Regions from separate parts of the Amycolatopsis sp. NPDC102522 genome, predicted to be linked through region 2. Evidence: riboswitches for the same ligand, from Rfam matches in the RefSeq annotation. Region 2 holds a riboswitch; each other region holds the start of a gene.
The links. Region 2 has a riboswitch for cobalamin ahead of ACZ6YV_RS17695 (CoA-acylating methylmalonate-semialdehyde dehydrogenase). Riboswitches for the same ligand answer to the same signal wherever they lie in the genome.
Positions count from the first base shown of each region.

Region 1: another riboswitch for cobalamin. It lies ahead of ACZ6YV_RS43060 (prenyltransferase/squalene oxidase repeat-containing protein); the one in region 2 lies ahead of ACZ6YV_RS17695 (CoA-acylating methylmalonate-semialdehyde dehydrogenase).
Region 3: another riboswitch for cobalamin. It lies ahead of metE (5-methyltetrahydropteroyltriglutamate--homocysteine S-methyltransferase); the one in region 2 lies ahead of ACZ6YV_RS17695 (CoA-acylating methylmalonate-semialdehyde dehydrogenase).

Region 1 is NZ_JBVJLY010000039.1:28,483-34,405, reverse strand. It holds gene ACZ6YV_RS43060 (prenyltransferase/squalene oxidase repeat-containing protein) at 185-1,192, opposite strand; cobalamin riboswitch at 1,225-1,351, opposite strand; cobalamin riboswitch at 1,433-1,574, shown strand; gene ACZ6YV_RS43055 (hypothetical protein) at 1,657-4,377, shown strand; gene ACZ6YV_RS43050 (flagellar hook-length control protein FliK) at 4,374-4,952, shown strand; gene ACZ6YV_RS43045 (ABC transporter substrate-binding protein) at 4,949-5,893, shown strand; gene ACZ6YV_RS43040 (energy-coupling factor transporter transmembrane component T) at 5,893-5,923, shown strand, end outside.
Region 2 is NZ_JBVJLY010000006.1:213,586-219,508, reverse strand. It holds gene ACZ6YV_RS17700 (acyl-CoA dehydrogenase family protein) at 1-634, opposite strand, end outside; gene ACZ6YV_RS17695 (CoA-acylating methylmalonate-semialdehyde dehydrogenase) at 642-2,141, opposite strand; cobalamin riboswitch at 2,300-2,485, opposite strand; gene ACZ6YV_RS17690 (DUF885 domain-containing protein) at 2,652-4,310, shown strand; gene ACZ6YV_RS17685 (amidohydrolase family protein) at 4,355-5,317, opposite strand; gene ACZ6YV_RS17680 (LamG-like jellyroll fold domain-containing protein) at 5,444-5,923, opposite strand, start outside.
Region 3 is NZ_JBVJLY010000005.1:215,115-221,037, forward strand. It holds gene ACZ6YV_RS16280 (cytochrome P450) at 1-266, opposite strand, end outside; gene metE (5-methyltetrahydropteroyltriglutamate--homocysteine S-methyltransferase) at 404-2,677, opposite strand; cobalamin riboswitch at 2,780-3,000, opposite strand; gene ACZ6YV_RS16290 (GntR family transcriptional regulator) at 3,040-3,801, opposite strand; gene ACZ6YV_RS16295 (hypothetical protein) at 3,895-4,194, shown strand; gene ACZ6YV_RS16300 (ribonucleotide-diphosphate reductase subunit beta) at 4,252-5,328, opposite strand; gene ACZ6YV_RS16305 (ribonucleoside-diphosphate reductase subunit alpha) at 5,405-5,923, opposite strand, start outside.

The DNA.
Region 1 (5,923 bases), on a different contig from region 2:
GGACCAAGAGCGTCTGCGGTCGATCGCTGGCCAAGTACGTGAAGGCCCCCTTCACAGCGCCAGGCGCAATGAAGGGGGCCTTCACGTACTGCAGGGGCGACCAAGGCGCCTCACCGTGCGGGACCCCAGGACCTCGTGAGTGGTAACGACGGTTAGAACCGTCCGTACCACTCACGAGGTGACGTCAGGGGCAGGCGAGTACCGGGGCCTGCGGACGGCCACCGCCGTGCAGGTCGCTCAGCGGAACCCTGGCCAGCCCGAGGATCGCTTGCGCGGTCGCGCGCGAGGCGGTCGCCGGGTTGAGGCCGGTCGCGTCGTAGGCGATCGCGCCGCGGTCCGCTCCGGCTCCGGTGCAGCCGGTCTGCAGCGACCGGAGGAATTCCCGCGCCTTGACCGCGGCGGCGGGACGGTGGCCTGCCAGCGCTTCGGCGGCGAGGCCGGTGCTGTTGGAGTTCGGCGCGTTCGTGCCGACGCCGAAGCCGCCGTTCGCGTGCTGCTTGGTGACCAGCCAGGAGGTGCCCTCGCCGGCGTTCACCGCGTCACCGGTGGCGCGCAAGGCCTGCACGACCATCGCGGTCGAGTCGACGTCGCTCGCGCAGGTCGCTTCGCCGAAGTTCAGCGGGAAGCCGCCGTCCGCGCACTGGGCGCCCGCGAGGAACGTCACGGCCGCCGCGGGGGCGCCGGCGGGGGTGCGGTCCAGCGCCAGCAGCGCGAGCGACTGCGAGAAGGCGTTGGAGTAGTCGCCGTATTCGGAGCGGTCGGAGAACCGGCCGGACGGCGTGAGCAGCGAGAGCAGTCCCGCCTTGAGGTCGACGCCGCCGAACGACGCCGGGTTCTTGCCCCGGATCTGCGCGGCGAGCAGCAGCTTGGCGTGCGCGCCCGCGTAGGCCTCGGTGCCGCTGCCGACATAGCCGGTGGTGATTTCCGGCTTCGCCAGCCAGGTGATCGCCTTCCCCGCGTTCGTGTCCGACACCCCGGCGGCGGCGAACGCGAAGATCGCGTCGATCGTCAGACCCTGGTCGGGGAACTTCTGGCCACCGAAGTCGGCCTCGAACCTTTCCCCGTCGGTCAGCTGCCTGGCGAGCCAGCCCGCGGCGGCGTCCGCCTTGTTGTGGGTGGCCGCGTTCGCCACGGGGGCGGCGACCAGCCCGATGCCGCACAGCATGGCGACAGCGAAGACCAAACGTCTCATGAGAACCCTTTCCCGCATTTCCTCGACAGGAGTCGGTGACACCGCGCGACGTGGGTGACCGGGCTCGCCTGGAGGGCATACCGTTGCGGGACAGCGCCGGACTCTCACCGGACTTCCCCCACGACCGCGCTGAATCGGACGACCCGAAGAATCTCATCCCGGTCAAGCGCCGGGGTACCGCCGGGCGCGAGTGATGATGTGATCCTGGCTACCGACCTGGTCAGCGGTGCCTGTCGTAGGTAATCGAGTGTTAACCTCGGCGGGCTCGACAACTCAACATCGCCGCCCGTGACGGGGAAGCCGGTCGAAATCCGGCGCTGTCGCGCAACCGTGGGCCCTTCACCAGGGCGAGCCGGGGTACCGCACGGGCGGATGAACCAACCAGAAGTCCGAACCACTGTCGCGATAAACAGGGGTGACTGCGGCGTCCCGCGCTGTCCTCCGTCATGCCGCAAGGAGGAGCCATGCGCCGCGGGTACCTGGCCGCATCGGCGTTCGCCGTCAGCGTCGGCGTGGTCGCCGCGCTGCTCACCGGAACGGCGACGGCCGCGAACGACCCCGGCGCGGCGAAGTCGAACTCCCGCTGGCTCGCGACGAAGCTGAAGCCGGACGGCACGCTCGAGAACCCCAACGGCGGCGAACTGCCTGACCACGGCCTGATGATCGACGTGCTGTTCTCGATGTACGCGTCGGGTGACGGCGCGAAGGCCGAGTCGATCGCGAAGTTCCTCGACGACCAAGGCCACGCCACCGACTACTTCACCTGGGACGGTCTCGCACCCGGTGCCGGGTACGACAAGGTCATCGTCGGCGGTGCCACGGCCAAGACCCTGGTCGCCGCGCAGGTCTCCGGCCGGAACCCCCGGAACTTCGACGGCTACGACATGGTCGCCGAGACCCAGGGCGCGATCATGCACAAGGGCCCGGACAAGGGCCGGGTCAGCGACTACTCGAAGGATCCCGACCTCGCCGGTTCGGTGAGCAACAACGCGAACATGTTCGGCCAGGCCCTCGGTGTCATCGGCCTCGCCGCAGCGGGTGCGAACGACCAACTCGCGATCGACAAGCTGCTGACCCAGCAGTGTTCCGAGGGCTACTTCCGCGTCTTCTTCGCCTACATCCCGACGAAGGAGACCGGCGACCACGTCACCCCGGACGGCCACAAGGTCTCGACCTGCGACGAGGGCAAGCCGCTCGACCTTTCCCCGTCCGACGGCGACGCCACCGGTCTGGCCCTCTCGGCGATGCTGGCCGCGAAGAAGGCGGGCACGGCCGGTCTCGACGCCCCGATCGCCAAGACCGTCGCTTGGCTCAAGGGGAACCAGAGCGCCGGTGGCGGCTGGGGCGGCGGCGTCGGCACCGAGGCGCCGAACACCAACAGCACCGGCATGATCCTCCAGGGACTGGCCGACGCGGGCGGCGCGGACGCGGCGGTGGACAAGGGCGTGCGGTTCCTCAAATCCGCGCAGGCGAACGCCGCGGCCGACTCCGGCAACAAACTCGCGGGCGACCTCGGCGCGATCGCTTACAACCCGGCTTCCTACGAGGCCGCGCGCGCTTCGGGAATCAGCGGGCTCGACACCTGGATCCGCGCGAGCGCCCAGGCTTCGCTCGGGTTGTCGCAGGTCGGCTTCTACGCGCTCGCGAAGGGCGGCGGCCTGCCGCCGACCAGCAGCGCCTCGGAAACACCGACCTCGACGTCGTCCGAAACGAGTACGGCCACCGGCACGCCGACCTCGACCACGAGCGACCCGGCGCCGACCAGCACGACCACCAGCACCACGACCACCACCACAACGACGACGACCACGACCACCACGACGACGTCGGTGACGCCGACGCCGGGCACGTCCTCGTCCCCGGCGACCAGCCCGCCCGTGCCGAGCACGGTCACCGTCACGAACACCCCGCCCGCGGCCAAGCCGGCACCGAAGACCCCCGCGCCGAAGACCCCCGCACCGAAGGCACCGAAGCCGAAGAAGACCGTCACTCCGAGGGCGTCGACCGGCGCCCGTGTCCCACCTCCGACCGCGATCGCCACCCCGGTCGTGGCTAACGCGGCTTCCCGGCTCGGCGCGTACTTGACGAACCGGCTCGTCAGCGGCGACCACGTCGAGGTCACCGAGGACGGCAAGACCTACGTCGACTACGACGCCACCGCCGATCTGGTGCTGGCCCTGCGGGCGCTGGACGAGCAGCCGGACACGGTCGCCCGCGCGTCGAAGTTCCTGCTCACGCCGGAAGCCGTGCAGGCCTACGCCCACGGCGCGCCGTACGAGCAGAGCGGGGCCTCCTACGCCGGACCGCTCGCGAAACTCGTGCTCGTCGCCGAGTTCGCCAAAGCGGACATCGCCGGGCAGTTGCGCGCCGACCTGGTCAAGCTGCGTGGCGTGGACGGCAAGTTCACCGACGTCGGGTCCTTCGCCGACGCCGACGAGACCGTCGAGCGGCACGCGTGGGCGGTGCTCGCCACCGCCGCAGACCCCGGTCCCGCGGTCGAACTGCTCCTTTCGCGCCAGTGCGCGGACGGAACCTTCCCGAAGCACCTGGACACCGCGGAGTGCGGCTCCGGCGACCTCGCCGCGACGGCTGCCGCTGTCACCGCGCTGGCCGTCCGTTCGCACACCGACGCCGCGCCGTCGACCAAACGGCCCGACGGCTGGACCGAGCGGCGCGTGTCGGCGTTCGTGTCCGCGGTGGGCGCGCTCGGCGTCCGGCCGACCGGCGAGGGCATGGTGACCGGTGAGGGGGGCGAGCCGGACGTCGTGCTCAGCGCCGCCGTCGCCGCCGCGCGGCAGACCGCCGGCCTCGACGCGAGCGGAACCGCGCGGTCGCTGGGCAAACTGGTCCAGCCCGACGGCGGTTTCGCCAAGGGATCCGTGGCGGCGAGCGACGGGAAGACCGATTTCCCGACGAGCCTGGCCGCCGCGCAAGGGGTCGCGGGCCGCTCCTGGCTCACCGCCGCCGATTCGCCGCTGTCGCCCGCGATCCGGCTTCCGCTCACCGAGGCGAACGCCGCCGACGCCGTCTCCGGCGCACAAGTGCAAGCGGCCGCCTCCCAGACCACCCAGCCCGCGTGGGTGCTCTGGGGACTCGTCGGCCTGGCCGGGATCCTGCTGGCCGCCGCGATCGTGCTCGTTTTCCTGCTTCGCCGTTCCATCAAGTCAAAGGGGGCAACACCATGAGAAAACTGCTCACCGTCACGTCCGTCCTCATCGGACTGATCGGGCTTTCCGCCGCACCCGCGAACGCGGTCGATCCCACCAAGGGCTACGACGGGATCTGCGCCGGAAGCGACGCGCTCACCGGGACGACCGTCGTCGTCGACTTCCAGGAACTGGACGGCAACGGAGGGACCGCCGCGCCGACGATCACCCGCTGCTCGCCCAACGCGAGCCCGGGCACCGCCCGCACGGGGATCAAGGCGCTGCAGGACGCGGGGATCGCGGTCGCCGGAACCGCCCGCTGGGGCCTCGGATTCGTCTGCCGCCTGGAAGGCCGTCCGGCCGCGACGGAGACCATCCCGCTGTCGAGCAACCCGAGCTACAAGGAGCCGTGCGTCAACACCCCGCCCGCCGGCGCGTACTGGGGTTACTGGCACGCCGACGGTTCCGGTACCACCTGGACCTACAGCAGCTTCGGCGCGCTCAACCGCAACGTCGTGCCCGGCGGGTTCGAAGGCTGGTCGTTCTCGCTGAACAAGTCGGCGTCGACGAACCCGGTTCCCGGTGTCACGCCGAGGAACCCGGCCATCCCGTGAGGAGGCTCCTCGGCGTGGTGGCGGCGATCTTCCTGATCGCCGTCACGGCGCCGTCCGCGCACGCGATCGACCAGGGCAAGGGATATCCCGGGTTCTGCAAGGACGCCACCGGGGTGACCGTCGTCGTCGACTTCCAGAAGCTCGGCGGCACGACCATCGTGCGCTGCAATCCCCAGGCCACCCGCGGCACCGGGCTGGACGCGCTCAAGGGCGCCGGGTTCCAGATCGCCGGGGTGCAACGCTGGGGCGAGTCGTTCATCTGCCGGGTCGAGAACCGCCCGTCTGCGTCCGAGAACGTCCCGGTCACCGGCCGCGGGAACTACCGGGAGCTGTGCTTCGACACGCCCCCGGCGCAGGCCTACTGGTCCTACTGGCACGCCTCGAACAACTGCGCGTGGGACTACAGCCAGTGGGGCATCAAGAATCGCGACTTCATCCCCGGCGGTTTCGAGGGCTGGTCGTTCTCCCTGAACGCCACCGCCCAGACCAACCCGGTGCCGCGGGTCTCCGCCGTCCGGCCGGGGACCGAGAGCCAGCCCTGCGTGCCGCGCGAGGAGGCCAAGCCGGTCACCGACGATCCCAACGAGCGCCAGCAGCAACCGCAGGTGGGGAGCGGGCAGCAGGCCGGAGACGGTCCTCAGTCGACGGCGGGTGCGGAACCCGGCGCGAGCCCGGGGGAGACTCCGGCAGCGGGGGCGAGTTCCGGAGCGTTGCCGCCGCCCAAGCCGCGTCCGAGCGCTTCGGCGAGGCCGAAGGCGAAGGACCCGTCGATGAACGTCGCGTTCACCGGCGGCGAGAACGCCGAGGACGTCAACGCGGTGATCGAACGCGAGTCCGGCGCGAGTGACTGGGCGCCCTGGGCGGCCGGTGGCGCGGTCCTGGCGTTGTGCGTGGCAGGATTCCTGGTGGCACGCAGACGCAAACGCGCACAAGGAGCTTGATGACGTCCTACTTCCTGCCGCGCGACCTGC
Region 2 (5,923 bases):
CCTCGAAGATGACCTGCCGGGTGGGCTGGGCGTTCCAGCCCATCTTGATCTCGTTGGGGCCGAAAGAAACACCGGCCGTGTCCCGTTCGACGATGAACGCCGAGATCCCGCGCGCGCCGGGTCCGCCGGTGCGGGCGAGTACGACGTGGACGTCCGAGGTGCCCGCACCGGAGATGAACTGCTTGACCCCGTCGAGCACGTACTCGTCGCCCTCGCGGCGGGCGCGGGTGGAGAGCGCCGCCGCGTCGGAACCCGCGTCCGGTTCGGTGAGGCAGTAGCTGCCGAAAGTGTCCATGGTGGACATTCGAGGCAGGTATCGGTGACGCTGCACGTCGTCGCCGAACTTGTCGATCATGGTCGCGACCATGTTGTGGATGGAGATGTACGCGGCCAGCGACGGGCAGCCGGTGGCGAGTGCCTCGAAGACGAGGACGCCGTCGAGCCGCCCGAGCGCGGAGCCGCCGAGGTCTTCGGGCAGGTAGACGCCGCCCATGCCCAGCTGGGCGGCCTTGCGCAGGACGTCGACCGGGAAATGCTTGGCCTGGTCCCATTCGATCGCGTGCGGCGCGAGGTGTTCCGCGGCGAATTCCGCCGCGGTCTCGCGCAGGGCTCGCTGTTCGTCGGTCAGTCTCATCGCGGCCTCAGCTCATCGTCGGGATGACGAAGGAGGCGCCTTCCTTGGTGCCGGATGGCCAGCGCGAGGTGACCGTCTTGGTCTTGGTGTAGAAGCGGATCGAGTCCGGCCCGTGCTGGTTGAGGTCGCCGAAACCGGAACGCTTCCAGCCGCCGAAGGTGTGATAGGCGATCGGGACCGGGATGGGCACGTTGACCCCGACCATGCCGGTGTTCACCCGCGAGGTGAAGTCGCGGGCGGTGTCACCGTCGCGGGTGAAGATCGCGACGCCGTTGCCGTACTCGTGTTCGCTGGGCAGCCGCAGCGCCTCCTCGTAGTCGGCCGCGCGCACGATCGACAGCACCGGGCCGAATATCTCCTCGCGATAGATGCGCATGTCGGAGGTGACGTGGTCGAACAGGCAGCCGCCGAGGAAGAAGCCGTTCTCGTGACCATCCACAGTGGTCTCGCGACCGTCGACGAGCAGTTTCGCCCCCTCGGCGATGCCGATGTCGATGTAGTCGCGCACCCGCTGGACGGCTTCGGCGGTCACCAGCGGCCCGAAGTCGGCGGTCTCGTCGAGCGAGGCGCCGATCTTCAGCGTCTTGACTCGCTCGGTCAGCCGGGCGGCCAGCGCGTCGGCGGTGGCCTCACCGACCGGGACGGCGACCGAGATCGCCATGCAGCGCTCGCCCGCGGAACCGTAGCCGGCGCCGATCAGCGCGTCGACGACCTGGTCGAGATCGGCGTCCGGCATCACGATCATGTGGTTCTTGGCGCCACCGAAGCACTGTGCGCGCTTCCCGTGCGCGGCCGCGGTGGTGTAGATGTACTCGGCGATCGACGAGGAGCCGACGAAGCCGACAGCCTCGACACGGGGATCGGTGAGCAGCGCGTCGACGGCTTCCTTGTCGCCGTTGACCACGTTGAACACGCCCGGCGGCAGACCGGCTTCGAGGAAGAGTTCGGCCAGCCGCAGCGGGACCGACGGGTCGCGTTCGGAGGGCTTGAGCACGAACGCGTTCCCGCAGGCGATCGCCGGGGCGGCCTTCCACAGCGGGATCATCGCGGGGAAGTTGAACGGGGTGATCCCGGCGACCACGCCGAGCGGCTGCCGCATCGAGTAGACGTCGATGCCGGTGCCCGCGCTGTCGCTGTACTCGCCCTTGAGCAGGTGCGGGATGCCGATGGCGAACTCGACCACTTCGAGACCGCGCTGGATGTCACCGCGCGCGTCGGGCACGGTCTTGCCGTGTTCGGAGGAGAGCAGCCGGGCGAGGGAGTCTTCCTCGGCGCGGACGAGGTCGACGAACTTCATGAGGACCCGGGCGCGCCGCTGCGGGTTCCAGCGCGCCCATTCGAGCTGGGCCTGAGCGGCGTCGGTGACCACGGAGGCGACCTCGGCGGCCGACGCGAGCGGGACACGGGCCTGGACGGCGCCGCTGCTGGGATCGAAGACGTCGGCGAAGCGGCCGGAAGTCCCCGGTACCGGCTTGCCGCCGACGAAGTGACTGAGTTCGGTGCTCATGGATGCCCTTTCCGAAAGTACGCAGGACGAAGCCGCCCGAGGCCACGATCGGTGGCCGGGCAGGGGAGTACGGACGACTTACCGCCGGGGTGGTGGCGGGTCGGCGACTTTCGCGCAGGCAGGAAGAATCCGCATGCGTTCAGCTCCATCCTCGTGGACGAACGTGGACATCTGCGGCCGGTATCCTGGCTCCCGGATCCGCGGCGGCTCCGGCCTTCCCGGCTCGCGCCAGTGGCCTTCTCTACGGGAGCGCCGCTCCCCGGTCACAGTGGCGGGACCGCACCGGATTCTCACCGGCTTCCCTGCACCGCAGACCTGTGGACACCATAAAGTAGGAAGTCCGACTATGTCGAGGTTGTGGTGTACGCCTCAGGTGGGTGGAGGCGATCCACAGTGGACACGAACCGCCGTCGCGAACGCGTGCACCGGACCGGCCGAATGGGTGGTAGGCCTGGTCGGATAACGGAAAATCGGCAGCGGGAAACGGATCCGGTCTGGTAGTTGTCAGGTATGAGTGATGAGCCGACAGCGGCGGAGCTGGCCGACGAACTCCTCGACGTACTCGCGACCGAGATGCCGTTGATGGCGACCTTCGACAATATCGCCGGGCACGATCACGAGTTGCGGGACGTCTCCGAGGCCGGTGACGCCCGGCTGAGGGAACGGGCTGTCCGGATCGCCGGACACGCCGCCCGCTCCACGGATCCGGACCGGATCACGCTCGGCGTCGTCGCCCACCACGCGGAATCGCTCCTGACCAGGCTGGACGCACGGTTGAGCGAGTTCATCCTCGCCGACCCGATGGCCGCCGAAGGCATCGGGGCACTGTCCTGGCTTCCGCAGCTGGCACCGTCCGGGGAGCAGGCGGAGGAGGACTACCTGGCGAGGCTTTCAGCGTTCCCGGAGTTCTTCGCGGCTCTCGCCGACCGCCATCGCGCTGGGATCGAGGCAGGCCGGACCCCGGTGGAACGTGCGGTGCGCAACGCCGTCGACTACCTCGACCGGTTCCTGGCCGCTGAACCCAACCCGCTGGTCGTCCCGGCCCTGACCGGAGACCGCACGGCGCGGCGGGAGCGGCTGTTCACCGAAAAGGTGCGGCCGGCGCTCGTCGCCTACCGCGAGACGCTCGCCCGCGAGATCGCCGGACACGGCCGCCCCGACGACAAGCCGGGTCTTTGCCGGCTGGAGGGCGGCAAGGAAAGCTACGCGGGTCTGGTCAAGACGCACACCACCACCGGGGTCTCCGCGGAGGAGCTACACCGGATCGGCCTCGAAATAGGCCAGGCGCTCGACGAGGAGTACCGACGCCTCGGCGCCGCCGTGTTCGGCGAGGACGACCCCGTCGCGGTCCGGCGGCGGCTGCGCACCGATCCGTCGCTGCGCTGGCGAGACGCGGACGAGATGATCACGACGGCGACGGAAGCGGTCGCGCGGGCGACGGCCGCCGCTCCCGGCTGGTTCCGCCGGGTGCCGTCCGCCGAATGCGTCGTCCGTGCGGTGCCGGAAGCGGATGGCCCGTCCGCCGCCCAGGCGTACTACATGCCGCCCTCGGCCGACGGCAGCCGTCCCGGCGTCTACTCCACCAACGCCTACCAGGTGACCGAGCGGTTCCGGTTCATCGCCGAGTCCGTCGCCTTCCACGAAGCCGTTCCAGGACACCACTTCCAGGCTTGTGTGTCTTTCGAACTCGAAGGAGTGCCGCGGCTGCGCAAGCTCGTCCCGCTCTCGGCGTTCGACGAAGGCTGGGCGCTCTACACCGAACGGCTCGCCGACGAAATGGGCCTGTACTCCGACGACGTCATGCGGCTGGGCATGGTCGCGGAGGACTCCTTGCGCGCGGCACGGCTCGTCGTCGACACCGGGCTGCACGCCCTGGGCTGGACCAGGCAGCAATGCGTCGACTACCTCACCGAGCACTGCGTGCTCAGCGACGTCGAGGTGCGGTCCGAGACCGATCGCTATATCGAGTGGCCCGGCCAGGCCCTGTCGTACATGACGGGCAGGCTGGAGATCCAGCGTCTGCGCGCCCTTGCCGAGGAACGCCTGGGCGAGGCCTTCGACATCCGTGACTTCCACGACGTCGTGCTGAGGCACGGGCAGATTCCGCTGCCCGTGCTCGGCGACGTCCTGCGGGAGTGGGTGGAGCGGGTGCGTATGGGGCGAGAGTGACGATCACGAAGGTAGTGAAGGCCTCGCCCGCGTAACAATGGCACTTACTTGAGCTTCAGGAGCTTTTCGACGTTCCCGTGCGCGATCTTCTCGCGGTCCGCTTCGTCGATCGGCGCGGTCTTGAGCAGGTTCACCATGGGCTCGTTCGGGGTGTACGGGTGATCGACCGAGAAGATGATCCGGTCGGCCCCGAGCACGGCCAGCGCGCACTGCAGCGGCGGGAAGGTCGCGTAGCCGCTGGTGGTGATGTGCACGTTGGTCTTGAAGTAGTCCGCGACAGGCTGGCGAAGCTGCTCGTTGATCGGTGTCAGCACGACGTCGATCCGCGAAAGCGCGAACGGGATCATCTCGCCCATGTGGCCGATGATGATCTGCAGGTCCGGGTACTCGTCGAGGACACCGGAGACGATCAGCCGCAACAGGTGCACCGCCGTCTCCGAATGCCAGCCCCAGGCCGCCGTGGCGAGGTTGTCGGCCTGGAGGTCGGACAGGCCCGAGAAGTAGGCGTCCAGCACGGGTTTCGGCGGTAGCGCCGGATGCAGGTAGAGCGGGACCCGGAGCGATTCGGCGGCGGCGAGCACCGGCTGGAACGCCGCGTCGTCGAGAAAACGGCCCGTGGTGAGGCCGTTGAGCATCGCGCCCTTCAGCCCGAGTTCCTCGACGGCGCGGCGGAGTTCGTCGGCCGCGGCGTCCGGGGCTTGCAGCGGCAGAGCGGCGAAACCGGCGAATCGGTCGGGATGGTGGGAGATCGCGTCGGCCAGCGCGTCGTTCGCCTGGCCGGCCCGGTGCGCTTCCTCGGGCTTCAGCGCCTCCGCGCCGGGGACGGCGTGAGACAGGACCTGGACGTCGATGCCCGCCGCGTTCATGTCCGCGATCCGGCCGCGTCCGAGGTCACGGAGCTTCTTCCGGATGCCCACCATGATCGGGTGATCGCCCAGTTCACCCTCGCCTTCCTCGTTGTACAAGGTCGGATGGGTGAAATGCTCTTCGATGGCGATGACCTTCAACTCGATCCCTCCACGCGGACGATCACGGAATTCGTCGTCCAGTCTTCTCGTTTCGCGCGGAATACGGATCTTCTTTCGTGCCGAACACGCGGCGCCGGGAGTGGCCCCGGCGCCGCGTGAGCGGGCTCAGTCGCGCTTCGCCAGCGTCGCGACCTCGGCGTCGGACAGCGGCCTGTCGTAGAACCGGACGTCGTCCACCGCGCCGCGCAGGAAGTCGACCTGCTGGCCGCCGTACTGGCCGCGGCCGATCACCGTGTGGCCGGTGCTCGGTGCGGCGGAGCAGGCGTTCTGCGAGGCGACCTTCTTGCCGTCGACGTAGAGCGACAACGTTCCCGACTTGGCGTCGCGGACGCCGGTCAGGTGGTACCACTTGCCGACTTCCGGCTTCTCCGGCGACAGGGCGCGGAGGCCGACGAAGCTCATCGCCCACCGCTGGTCCTGCCCGGAGTACTGCAGGAAGAACGCGCTGTCGCGGCCGGTGTCCTGGCTGACGACGGTCTGGAACGCGCCACCGGTCTCGTCCAGCTTCGCCCACGCCGAGACCGAGTAGCTGCCCGCCGTGTTGACGAGGTTCGCCCCGGCGTCGGCCTGGCCGTTGCCCGCGAA
Region 3 (5,923 bases), on a different contig from region 2:
CCCATCCACGACACCGGGCCGTAGGTCTCATGGCGTTTGAGGCCGAACTCGACGCCGAAGCGCATGAAGTCCAGCGCGTGCCCGATGACCGGCGGGCCTTCGTCGCCGAGGACGGGTTTGAGGCCCGGTGGGGCGGGCGCGAGTTCGCGGACCGGCCAGGTCGCGCCGAGCCAGCGCTGGTCGACCGAACGCGGCAGGGGGATCGAGGTGAGCGGCGGAACCCGCTCGCGCAGCGCCCCGGTGACCTTTTCGACGGCGTTCGCCATGGTGACCATCTCCCCGTTGAGACCGGTTACCGCTCCACCATCGCATCCTTATTGACGTCCTGACAATACCTCCGCCGAAGTACATGAAGGCCCCCTTCCTTGCGCCTAGGTACAGGAAGGGGGCCTTCATGTACTGATCAGCCGAGTTCGGTCCGGACCGCCTGGGCGGCGGCGACCAGGTTCCGCAGGGCGGGCTCGACCTCGGCGTAACCGCGGGTCTTCAGACCGCAGTCCGGGTTGACCCAGATCCGCTCGGCGGGCACGGCGCCGACGGCGGTCCGCAGCAGCCCGCTGACCTCGTCGACGTCGGGGACACGCGGCGAGTGGATGTCGTACACGCCAGGCCCGACGCCGCGGCCGAAGCCCGCCGCGCCCAGGTCGGTGACGACCTCCATCTTCGACCGCGCGGCCTCGATGCTGGTGACGTCGGCGTCGAGCGCGTCGATCGCCTTGACCACCTCACCGAACTCCGAGTAGCACATGTGCGTGTGGATCTGCGTCGCGTCGTCGATGCCGGACGTCGCCAGCCGGAACGACGAAACCGCCCACGCGAAGTACGCCTCGTGGGCCGCCGTACGCAAGGGAAGCAGCTCCCGCAGCGCCGGCTCGTCCACCTGGATGACGCGGATGCCCGCCTCCTGCAGGTCGTGCACCTCGTCGCGGATGGCCAGCGCCACCTGACGGGCGGTCTTGCCCAGCGGCTGGTCGTCGCGGACGAACGACCACGCCAGGATCGTCACCGGCCCGGTCAGCATCCCCTTGACCGGCTTCGTGGTCAGGCTCTGCGCGTAGCGCGCCCACTCGACGGTCATCGGCTCCGGGCGCGAGACGTCGCCGTACAGGATCGGCGGCCGCACGCACCGCGAGCCATAGGACTGCGCCCAGCCGAAGTCGGTGGCGGCGAACCCGGCCAGCCGCTCGGCGAAGTACTGCACCATGTCGTTGCGCTCGGGCTCGCCGTGCACCAGCACGTCGAGGCCGAGGTCCTCCTGCAACCGGATGACGTGCTCGATCTCCGCCTTCATCGCGGCCTCGTAGCCCGCGTCGTCCAGCGAACCCGCCTTGTGCGCGGCCCGTGCTTTGCGGACCTCGGTGGTCTGCGGGAACGAGCCGATCGTCGTGCTCGGCAACGGCGGTAGCCCCAGCGCGTCCTGCTGCGCCACCGCGCGCCGGGCGTAGGGGGAGCGGACGGTGTCCTCCGGCCGCAGCGCCTCCAGCCGGGCCCGCACTCCGGCGTCGGCCAGGTCGGCCGCCGTGGCACGGTCCGCGGCCGCGGTGCGGGCGGCGGAAAGGTCGACGCCCTCTTCCGTCAGCGCGCGGCCGAGCAGGACGACCTCGTCGACCTTCTGCTTGGCGAAGGCGAGCCAGCCCTTGAGACGCGGGTGGAGCCCGTCCTCCCGCTCGACGTCGTAGGGCACGTGCAGCAGCGAGCACGACGTCGAGACGCTGACCGACTTCGCGGTGCCGAGCAGCGTCGCCGCCCGGCCGAGCGCGCGGGTCGGGTCGGTGCGCCAGACATTGCGCCCGTCCACGACCCCGGCCAGAACCTCCTTGTCGCGCAAGGCGGGCTCGGCCGCGACAGCGTCCACAAAGGACTCATCGGTGACGAGGTCGACGGCGAGCGCGTCGATCGGGGAGCGGGCCAGCACGCCCAGACCGCGACCGAGACCGCCGAAGTACCCGGCGACCAGGATCTTCGGCCGCGCTGTCTCCTTCGCCAGCCGGTGGTAGGCGCGGATGAGCGCGTTGAGCTCCTGCTCTGTCCGGTCCGCTGCGAAGGCGGGCTCGTCGAACTGGACCCACTCGACGCCTTCGTCGTGCAGGCGCCTCAGCAGTTCGACGTAGCCGTCGAGGAGGTTGTCGAGCAGATCCAGTGGGCGAAAGCCCTCCGGAGCACTCTCGGCCGCCTTCGCGAGCAGCAGGAACGTCACCGGGCCCACCAGCACCGGCCGCGTCTCGACGCCGATCGCGCGGGCTTCGCGGTACTCGTCGAGCGGCTTGGTGCCGGTGAGCGAGAACGTCGTGTCCGGGCCGAGTTCGGGGACGATGTAGTGGTAGTTCGTGTCGAACCACTTCGTCATCTCCATCGCCGGCGCGTCCTGCACCCCGCGTGCGGCGGCGAAGTAGATGTCGAGCGGCGAAAGACCGAGAGTCGTGAAGCGCTCCGGCAGCGCCCCGAAGAGCTCAGCGGTGTCGAGCACCTGGTCGTAATGGGAGAACGTGTTGGACGGGACGGAGTCCAGCCCGGCGTCCTTGAGTTCCCGCCAGGTCCGCGTGCGCAGCGCACGGCCGGTGTCCAGCAGTTCGGCCTCGTCGATCTTGCCCGCCCAGTAGCGTTCGAGTGAACGCTTGAGTTCCCTGTCCGGTCCGATCCGGGGATAGCCCAGCACTGTCGTGCCGATTTCGGTCACAGCTCTCTCCTCGCGAGCTTGTCGTCAGAGCCCGGAGCCGCGCACAGGAGTGACCGCCGTTCGGTCGTGCCCATCCCACGAGGCCCGGACTCACGCACGCCGTCGGCGCACGTACCACGGGCAGGTCTTCGGACTCGTGGGCGACTCGCTCGCTCCTACCGGCCGTCGCTTCCCGGGTGCCATACCCAGTGCTTTACCGTGTCTCGCACGGTGACGGCTTTCGTTCCCACATACCGCTGCGGGGCAGTCCCGGATTCACACCGGGTTCCCTGTTACCTCGACCGGCTTGGGAGGCCGGGCGAACCAGTAGCACCTCGAAGCGTACTCAGGCCCGCTACGGGGCCGCTCGAATGTGATGAACCTCAGTCCGCGGCCCACTCGTATGCCAGCTGATACCGATCGGCCGCGAGGGTCATGTCGTTCATCTCCACCGGTTTTCCGTCCTCGCGGTAGGCCACTCGGGTCACCGTGATGACGGGAACTCCGTCGGCGAGCTGCAGTAAGGACGTTTCGTCGGGAGTCGGCATCCGAGCTCCGACATGCTCGGTGAAGGAGGCTAGCCGGTGGCCGGATTCCTCCAAGCGTGCATAGGTCCCGCCAGGTCCCGTGTCGACTTCTTCCACCGCGGTGCCGCGCGTGAACTCGCGAGGAAGGCGGGACACCGCGAGCTGCACGACGAGTCCGTCTGCGCGCATCACGCGATCTCTCACGGTGACCGCCGCGCCGGGATCGAGGTCGAGATACTCGGCGGTGCGGGTGTCGGCTTCCTCGAACCGGATACGTACGGATGTCGAAGGCGTGAACCCATGAGCCGTGGCATCGGCAATGAACGCTCCGCGGTCTTCTTCGCGTGCGGTGCGGGAGAGCCGTGCTCGCGCCAGCCGTTGGAGACTGGTCGGAGGCCGGACGAAAACACCTTTGCCGTGCTCGGCGGTCACGAGGCCTTCGGACTTGAGGACGTCCACCGCGTCTCGCACGGTAGGTCGTGAAACGCCATAGGTGGTAACTAGTTCACGTTCGCTGGGTAGTTGTGCACCATGCGGGAACTGGCCGGATGAGATCTTCTCGCGAAGATCCGCGGCCACCTGCCTGAACGCCGGCACTCCGCTCGTGCGATCCACCATGGGCGCCATCCTGCCACTGGCTAACTTGTCTTGACCAGTTGGCTGCGTTATGCCACGGTATTGGTCAACATGTCTTTACCAGTTGGAGGCGAGATGAGCGGTTGGCCAGGAAGCGACGAAAGCGTCGTCGCCGGGGGCGAGGTCGCACGCATCCACGTCGACCTGGCCACTGCCCATCCGGTGCTGGACGGGACCTGGCATCGCGTTCGTCTGGAACCGGGCCCGATGCCCGGAGGCAAGCTGACGATGCTTTGCGGCCGGAATGCTTCCGTCGAGTTCGTCGACCGAGGAGGGCGGGGTGGGGGCAGTGCCACAACCTGTTGCTGGGACTGCGACCTGGCCTATCGCCGCACGCACGACATCGCGGTGCTGCCCGGCCATCCCGCGTTGTAAATGAAAAAGCCCGCCCGGCGCGGGTGCGCCGAGCGGGCCTGTACCGCAGACGAGGGATCAGTCCCAGTCGAGGGCGCCACCGGACTGGTACTCGATGACGCGGGTCTCGAAGAAGTTCTTCTCCTTCTTGAGGTCCATCGCCTCCGACATCCACGGGAACGGGTTCTCCGTCTCGCCGAAGATCGGCTGGAGGCCGATCTGCTGCGCCCGCCGGTCGGTGATGAAGTGCATGTACTGCTCGATCAGCTCGGCCGACAGCCCGAGCATGCCGCGCGGCATGGTGTCGCGGGCGTAGGCGACTTCGAGCTCGCACGCGTCGGTCAGCATGCCGCGGATCTCGGCCTGGAACTCTTCGGTCCACAGGTGCGGGTTCTCGATCTTGATCTGGTTGATGCAGTCGATGCCGAAGTTCAGGTGGATCGATTCGTCGCGCAGGATGTACTGGTACTGCTCGGCGATGCCGATCATCTTGTTCCGGCGGCCGAGCGAGAGGATCTGCGCGAAGCCGGTGTAGAACCACATGCCCTCGAAGATCACGTAGAACGCGACCAGGTCACGCAGGAAGTTCTGGTCGGCCTCGGGGGTGCCGGTCTCGAAGTCCGGGTTCTCCAGGTTCTGCGTGTACTTGAGCGCCCACGCGTCCTTCTCCGAGATGGAGGGGACCTCGCGGTACATGTTGAACAGCTCGCCCTCGACCAGGCCGAGGCTCTCGCAGATGTACTGGAAGGTGTGCGTGTGCACGGCCTCCTCGAACGCCTGGCGCAGCAGGTACTGGCGGCATTCGGGGTTGGTGATCTGGCGGTACACCGCGAGCACGATGTTGTTGGCCACCAGCGATTCCGCGGTGGCGAAGAAGCCGAGGTTGCGCTTGAGCATGGTGCGCTCGTCCTCGGTCAGGCCGTCGGCCGACTTCCACAGCGCGATGTCGGCCTGCATGGCGACCTCGGTCGGCATCCAGTGGTTGTTGCAGCCGGCGAGGTACTTCTCCCACGCCCAGGTGTACTTCATCGGCAGCAGCTGGTTGACGTCGGCGCGGGCGTTGATCATCCGCTTGTCGTCGACGTTGATGCGGGCTGCGCCGACTTCGATCTCGCCGAGGCCGGTGGCGTCGGTGGAAGCGTCAAAGGTGGTCATACAGAGGCTCACTTCACGAGTGGGGTCGTGAGTGGCGATTCGGGTTAGAACCCGAATCGCCACTCACGAGGATGTATTACTGGCAGGCTTCGCAGTCGGGGTCGTCGATCCGGCAGGCGGCGCCGTCGGTGGCGACGAAGTCGACGTCCGAGACCTGCGGGATCTCCTTCGGCTCCGGCTTGGCGGCCGGTGCCGGGGCGGTCACCGGCACGGCCGGGACCGCGGCGGCGGGCGACGGCGAAACCGCGGCGGGCGAAGCGGCAGGAGCCGGAGCGGCGGGCTTCGGCGAAGCCGGAGTAGCGGGGGCGGGGGTGGCCGAGACCGCGTTCAGCTTGCCGTCGGTGCCGCGCAGGGTGCTCTTCTCCACGTGCGTCGCGGACCGCGCCCGCAGGTAGTACGTGGTCTTGAGGCCCTTGTGCCAGGCGTAGCGGTACAGCTCGTCGAGCTTGCGGCCGCTGGGCGCCGCGATGTACAGGTTCAGCGACTGAGCCTGGTCGATCCACTTCTGCCGACGCGAACCGGCGTCCACCAGCCAGCGCGACTCGATCTCGAACGCGGTGGCGTACAGCGCCTTCAGGTCGTCCGGCACGCGGTC